2 regions of the Methyloligella solikamskensis genome follow, and region 1 is predicted to be linked to the other one. Evidence: riboswitches for the same ligand, from Rfam matches in the RefSeq annotation. Region 1 holds a riboswitch; the other holds the start of a gene.
What was found. A riboswitch is a leader RNA that binds a small molecule or an ion and turns the genes downstream of it on or off. The one in region 1 is predicted to bind cobalamin.
Positions count from the first base shown of each region.

Region 2: it holds a riboswitch for cobalamin, as region 1 does, so the genes downstream of both, ACFQ2F_RS11210 (TonB-dependent receptor plug domain-containing protein) here and ACFQ2F_RS04320 (CbtB domain-containing protein) in region 1, are expected to answer to the same signal.

Region 1 covers NZ_JBHTJO010000001.1:897,532-900,931, reverse strand. Annotated here, with positions in the region: gene ACFQ2F_RS04335 (cobyric acid synthase) at 1-297, opposite strand, end outside; gene cobO (cob(I)yrinic acid a,c-diamide adenosyltransferase) at 326-937, opposite strand; gene cobU (bifunctional adenosylcobinamide kinase/adenosylcobinamide-phosphate guanylyltransferase) at 937-1,476, opposite strand; cobalamin riboswitch at 1,514-1,706, shown strand; gene ACFQ2F_RS04320 (CbtB domain-containing protein) at 1,738-1,932, shown strand; gene ACFQ2F_RS04315 (CbtA family protein) at 1,942-2,700, shown strand; gene cobW (cobalamin biosynthesis protein CobW) at 2,747-3,400, shown strand, end outside.
Region 2 covers NZ_JBHTJO010000001.1:2,317,806-2,321,205, reverse strand. Annotated here, with positions in the region: gene ACFQ2F_RS11215 (fumarylacetoacetate hydrolase family protein) at 60-905, opposite strand; cobalamin riboswitch at 1,059-1,269, shown strand; gene ACFQ2F_RS11210 (TonB-dependent receptor plug domain-containing protein) at 1,480-3,400, shown strand, end outside.

The DNA of each region.
Region 1 (3,400 bases):
CTTGGCATTGCCCATCACCCTGCCCTGCACCACGACCTGAGCACCGATATCGCTCTGGGGCTTCAGGAGCACCGGGTTCATATGGACGCTCAACGGCAACCCCGCGGCCCGCGCCTGGAGCGCCTGGGCCCGGCCGATCTCACCACCGTCGGCGGTGACCGCGGCGTTGTTCGACATGTTCTGGGGCTTGAAGGGCGCGACCTTCAGGCCGCGTCTCCTGAAGGCCCGGGCGAAGCCGGCCACGAGCAGTGACTTGCCGACATCGGAGCCCGTGCCCTGAAACATGATGGTCTTCATGAGCGCAAATCCGCAACCATGGCAGCCATCAGAATTCGATGCCCTTCTGGGCCTTCACGCCGGCATCGAAATGATGCTTCACCGGCGTCATCTCGGTCACGAGATCCGCCGCCTCGATCAACTCCGGCTTGGCGTTGCGCCCCGTAACCACGATGTGGAGATCGCCCCGCCGCGCCTTGAGGTCGGCAACGACCTCTTCGATATCGAGATGGCCGTAGCGCAGCGAAATGTTGAGCTCATCGAGAATCAGCATGCGGATCGATGGATCGGCCATGAGCTCCTGGGCCTTCCCCCAGGCACGCTCCGCCGCGGCCACATCCCGCTCACGATCCTGGGTCTCCCAGGTAAAGCCCTCGCCCAGCGTATGCCACACGACCTGGTCGCCGAACGCCTCGATGGCCGTCTTCTCACCCGTATCCCAGGCGCCCTTGCCGAACTGGACGACACCGATTCGCAAGCCCCGACCAAGCCCCCGGAGAAGCAGACCGAAGGCGGCCGTGGACTTCCCCTTGCCCTTGCCCGTGTTCACGATGAGCAGGCCCTTCTCGATGGTCTTTTCCGCCACCTCGGCATCCTGAACCGCCTTGCGATTGGCCATTTTATGCTTATGGCGCTCGGTGTCTTGGGACGCATCGCTCATCATCGGCCTCCGGCGTATTGCGGCTTCACGGTCAGGGGAATCCCCGCCGTCATTAGCACAACACGATCGGCGATTGCCGCCACCTGCTGGTTGAGTCTCCCTTGTGCATCCCGGAACCGCCGGCCAAGCGGCGTGTCCGGCACGATGCCCAACCCCACCTCGTTCGAGACTGCCACGACCGGCCCCGGCGTCTCTTCGAGCGCCTGAAGAAGCCGCGCGATCTCCACGTCGAGATCGGTCTCGGCAAGCATGACATTGGTGAGCCAGAGGGTGAGGCAATCGATGAGGACCGGCGTCTCTCCGGCCTCGCTCATAGCGGTCGCGAGATCGAGCGGCGCCTCGATCATTCGCCATTCAGAACCGCGCCGCGCGCGGTGCTCGCGCACCCGCTCCGCCATCTCGTCATCGCGCGCCTCCGCCGTGGCCAGATAGATCCACGGGCCCGGGGCTTCCGTGAACAAGCTCTCCGCGTAGCGGCTCTTGCCGGAGCGCGCGCCACCCAGCACGAGGCTCAACCGGTGTGGCAAAGGGTTCTGCATTCGGCAGCAAATTCCATTGACGGCGACGGAAGCGACCCCTTATCAAGTTTGGCACGGTTCCCCGCAAGGGGATTGAAAGGGAATGCGGTGCTGCCCTTCGGCAAATTCCGCAGCTGCCCCCGCAACTGTAATCGGTGAGTTATCGGCCGTATGACCACTGGGGAAACCCGGGAAGGTGGCCGAGACGAAGACCCGAGAGCCAGGAGACCTGCCGTCCATATATCACTCGAACGGCCCCGGAGGGGTGGCCAGGAGGCAGTCTTGAATACGCATCTCGATAATTCCATCGCCAATAGAGGCACGCTGACTTCGGAACGCTCCGGCGTTCTCGCAGCGGCCGGCCTGGCATTGGCCCTGGGGCTTTCCCTGGTCTTCACGACCGGGTTCGCACACCCCAGCGCCCTCCACAACGCTGCACACGACACGCGCCACGCACTCGGCTTTCCCTGCCACTAGGGGCTAAGCATGATCTCGCGCGTTCTTGCGGCGGGGCTGCTGGCCGGCCTCCTGGCGGGGCTTGCCATTGCTGTCCTGCAGGCCTTCACCACTACCCCGCTCATTCTTGAGGCTGAGAGCTTCGAAGGCGGGCATGGGCATGATCATGCCCAGAGCCTGACGGCTGCGTCTGCTCTCTTGCAGCACGCGGTGCTCAAGACCGCAGCAAACGGCGCGGCCCTCATCGAAATCCATTCGGCGGAAGACGCCGGGATGTGGATGCCCGAGGACGGGCTGGAGCGCACCGTCTTCACCAGCATCGCCAATGTCGGCACGGCCATCGGCTTCGCCCTTGTCCTGCTCGCGGGGATGTTGCTTGCCGGCGACCGGATCACCGAGACCACCGCCATTGGGTGGGCGGCAGCGGGCTTCGTGGCCACGGGGCTCTCCCCCTCCTTGGGGCTCTCGCCCGAACTGCCCGGCATGCCCGCGGCCGATCTGGTCAGCCGTCAGGCCTGGTGGCTCGCCACCGCACTCTGCACGGCCGCGGCGCTCTGGCTGATTCTCCGCTCCGAGCATGGTTGGGCGAAGGCCCTCGGCGTCCTGGTCTTGCTGGCCCCGCATATCTGGGGCGCACCCCATCTCGAAGGCCATGCGGAAAGCGCCGTGCCCGCGCATCTCGCCGCCCAATTCACCGGGGCATCTCTCGCCGTCCATGCATCGCTCTGGGCTTTGAGCGGATTTTTCGTCGGTTTCTGGTGGCGCAGGCTGGCCCCGGCTTCGGCCTGATATCCACCACGCGGCGGATCGCAACACGATCGGATTTGGAGTTTTCATGTCGGACCTCGCCAAGATTCCCTGCAGCATCGTCACCGGCTTTCTCGGCGCCGGAAAGACCACCTTGCTCCGTCATGTGCTGGAGACCGCGGGCAACCGCCGCGTCGCCATCCTGATCAATGAGTTCGGCGATGTCGGTATCGACCGGGATATCCTGGAAGGCTGCGGCATCGAAGGCTGCTCCGAAGACAGCATCGTAGAGCTCTCCAATGGCTGCATCTGCTGCACAGTGGCGGACGACTTCGTACCGGCGCTCGAAGGTCTGCTCGCCATGGAGAAACCGCCGGAGCATATCGTCATCGAGACCTCGGGCCTGGCACTGCCCAAGCCGCTGGTCCAGGCCTTCAACTGGCCGGCTATCGCCTCGCGGGTGACCGTCGATGGCGTCATCGCCGTGGTGGACGGGCCTGCCGTGGCCGCCGGCCGCTTCGCCGACGACACTGAAGCGCTCGCCGCACAGCGCAGCGAGGACAGCTCCATCGATCATGAGAACCCGCTGGAGGAGGTCTACGAGGACCAGCTCCTCTGCGCCGATCTCATCGTCCTCAACAAGACCGACCTGATGGACGAAGCCGCGCGCAAGACGGTCGCTGACGAGATCGGGCGGACCGTGCCCCGCGAAGTGAAGATCGTCGAGACCGAAGGCGCCAGG
Region 2 (3,400 bases), 1.4 Mb from region 1:
GCGCCTCATGGTGAGGGCGCAGCGAAGCTGCGCGTCTCGAACCATGAGGGCAATGAAAGCTAATTCCCGCGCGTGACCTTCTGGGTTTGCTCGCCCAAGCCTTCGACGGTCAGATGCATCACGTCACCGTCCTTCAGGAAGATGCGCGGCTTGCGGCCCATGCCCACGCCAGGAGGCGTGCCGGTGCTGATCACATCGCCCGGCATCAGCGTCATGAAGCGGCTGATATAGGCGACCAGCTGGGCCACGTTGAAGATCATGGTGGAGGTCGTGCCGGTCTGCATCCGCTCGCCGTTCACGTCCAGTGTCAGCTTGAGCTTCTGCGGATCGCCGACCTCATCCTTGGTAACCACCCAGGGGCCCATGGGGCCGAACGTGTCGTAGCTCTTGGCCTTGAACCATTCCCCGGGACCGCCCACTTGTAGCCGCCGCTCTGAGACGTCGTTGCAGATCGTGTAGCCCGCGACGTGATTGAGCGCCTCCGATTCGGAGATGCGCTTGGCCGGATCGCCGATCACCACGCCGAGTTCGACCTCCCAGTCCATGCGCTCGTAGCCGTCCGGCATCAGGACATTGTCGTTGGGACCGCAGATGCAGGAGCTCGCCTTCACAAAGACGATGGGTTCTTCCGGAACGGGCAGGCCGGTTTCCGCAGCGTGATCGCTGTAGTTCAGGCCGATGCCGAGAAACTTCTGCACATGGCCGATCGGCGCGCCGATTCGGGGCGAGCCCTCGACCTTCGGCAGGCTTGCGGGGTCGATCTCGGCGAGCTTCTTCAGGCCATCCGAGGTCAGCACATCGCCTGAGATGTCATCCACCTTGCCGGATAGATCGCGAATAACGCCATCTGCATCCAGAAGTCCCGGCTTCTCCGAACCCTTCTCGCCAAACCGCAAAAGTTTCATCTGCTCACGCTCCTACAGCCTTAGAAATCTCGCGCATGTTGCATAGGCGGAAGCCGCGCGGCAATGGGGGCCGAGTAAAATGGGAGCAGAGTAAAATGACGGACCGGGCCCCGCGCGAAATAGAAATCTTGACTCAAAGATCGTCCGTCGCCTTACATGTCTCCTCTCGTGGGTTCCCGCCGGCCTCGTGCCGGAGGGTGAAAAGGGAACGCGGTGAAGAGCTTCGCTCCACTCCGCGGCTGCCCCCGCAACTGTAAGCAGCGATGTCTGCTCCGATGAACCACTGGCGTTGAACGCTGGGAAGGTGGAGCAGGCGGTCAAGGAAGCTGTGAGCCAGGAGACCTGCCCCCGAGCGTCACCCATCTTCTCGTGCGTGGGGCGCGGAAGAACGGTTTACCCCCGGAGTGGTGACGATCCTCAGGCTGAGTAGGGAGGGTCGTCTCGGTGAGCAAAGCTCTTTTGGTCTTCTTGCAAAACGATCGTTTGCAAGACCACCGTGGGATTCGTGCGGAATGCACGATGCGACGTCCTCCAGGCTCGGCCGGATAACGGCAACTTATGGGGGGCATCATAGATGACCAAATACGGGGGATGGGCGTTCGTCAGCGTCCTGACCATTTTCACAACATCATTGGCCGCGCCGGCTTTCGCTCAGGAGACCGATGAAGGTGAGGACGCGCTGATCCTGCCGCCAATCGTGGTGGAGGGCGCGACCCTCGACGAGTCGCTTCAGAAGACGACCCGAGAGCCGGCCGCTGCGACCCGGTCTACGCCGCGTCGAAGCACCACGCCGTCGGAGCCGGTCGAGGACGTTCAGGCCAGCGCCATCAGCGGCGATGTGCTGACGCCGGGCGAGGCTCGGGCGCTTCCGACCACGGGCAGCTCGGTGAGCGTCGTCACTTCGCAAGACCTGGAGCAGGAGCAGATCCGCCACGCGGCCGATGCCTTGCGCAGCCTGCCAGGTGTCGAGGTCAGCCAGAGCGGTTCCTTTAGCGGCTTGACCCAGGTCCGCATCCGCGGCGCGGAGGCGAACCACACCCTTGTCGTGATCGATGGCGTGGAGGTCAATTCCGCCACCAATGGCGAGTTCGATTTCGCGAACCTTCTGGCCAACGATATCGAACGTATCGAGGTGATCCGTGGGCCTCAGAGCGGCCTCTACGGCTCCAATGCCGTCGGCGGTGTCGTCAACATCGTCACCAAGTCCGGCAAGGGCCCGGCCCAGGCGCGGCTGCGCGCCGAGGGCGGGAGCTTCTCAAGCCAGGGCTACGCGGCGTCCCTTTCGGGCGGCAATGACGAAGGCCACGGCATCATCAGCTTCCAGAAGCGCAAGAGCCACGGCTTCAACATCGCCGAGTTCGGCGATGAGAACGACTTCTCCGAGATCACCAACGCCTTCGCCAAGGGTGGGGTCGAGGTCTTCCCGTGGCTGAAGGTCGACGGCGTTCTCCGCATCGACCAGAACGATGGCGGCCGCGATACGGACGGCATCGGCCCAGGGCCGTTCTTCATCCAGACCGACGACCCGTCCTATTTCGAGCAGCGCAATCGCGTGGCCGGCATCGACGCCACGGCGACGCTCATGGACGGTCACTGGGTGCAGCACTTCAAGAGCAACTACAGCGACACGCGCGCGGAGGATTTCTCGTTCTTCGCCGGCAGCTTCTCGCCCTACCGCAATGACGGGCAGCGCGTGGAGAACAGCTACATCTCGACCTTCTCCGGCGATACGCCGAACTTCCTGAACAGTCACCACGCCGTGACGGGGCTTCTGGAGAACACGAAGGAGAGCTTCACGCCGGTCTCCATCGACAATATCGAGCGGAGCCGCGAGACCCTTGCCGGGGCGGTCGAATATCGCGGCCAATTCCTCGATCAGCTCGATTTCGTGGCATCGCTCCGCCACGACGACAATGACAGCAATGTCGAGGACTTCACGACCTACCGCATCGCGGGCTCCTACGCCGTGCCGGACACGCCGTTCCGCTTTCACTCCAGCGTGGGCACCGGCGCCAAGCAGCCGACCCTGTTCGAGCTCTACGGTCAGATCCCGGGGAGTTTCGTGCCCAACCCCGATCTCGTTCCGGAAGAATCCTTTGGCTGGGATGCGGGCGTCGAGCTAACCCTCGTGAAGGGCCGCGTTCTGTTCGACGCCACCTATTTCGAGGCGGATCTGGAGAACGAGATCGCGACCGACTTCGTCGGGCTCTCTTCAACCGTGGTGAATCTCGATGGGGTGAGCCACAGAAGCGGCGAGGAGTTCTCCGCCGCTTGGCGCGTCACCGAAGGCCTGACCGTCAGCGGCGCATACACCCATCTGCGGGCCTTCGATCCCGCAGGACTGTGGGAGATCCGCCGGCCAGAGCATGCTGGGCGCCTCGACGTGGATTACCGCTTTGCCGACGACAAGGCGAATATCCGCTTAGGGGTCACCTATAACGGCACCATGGAAGATACGGCGCTGGCGATCCCGTTCTTCACGCCGACCCGGGTGG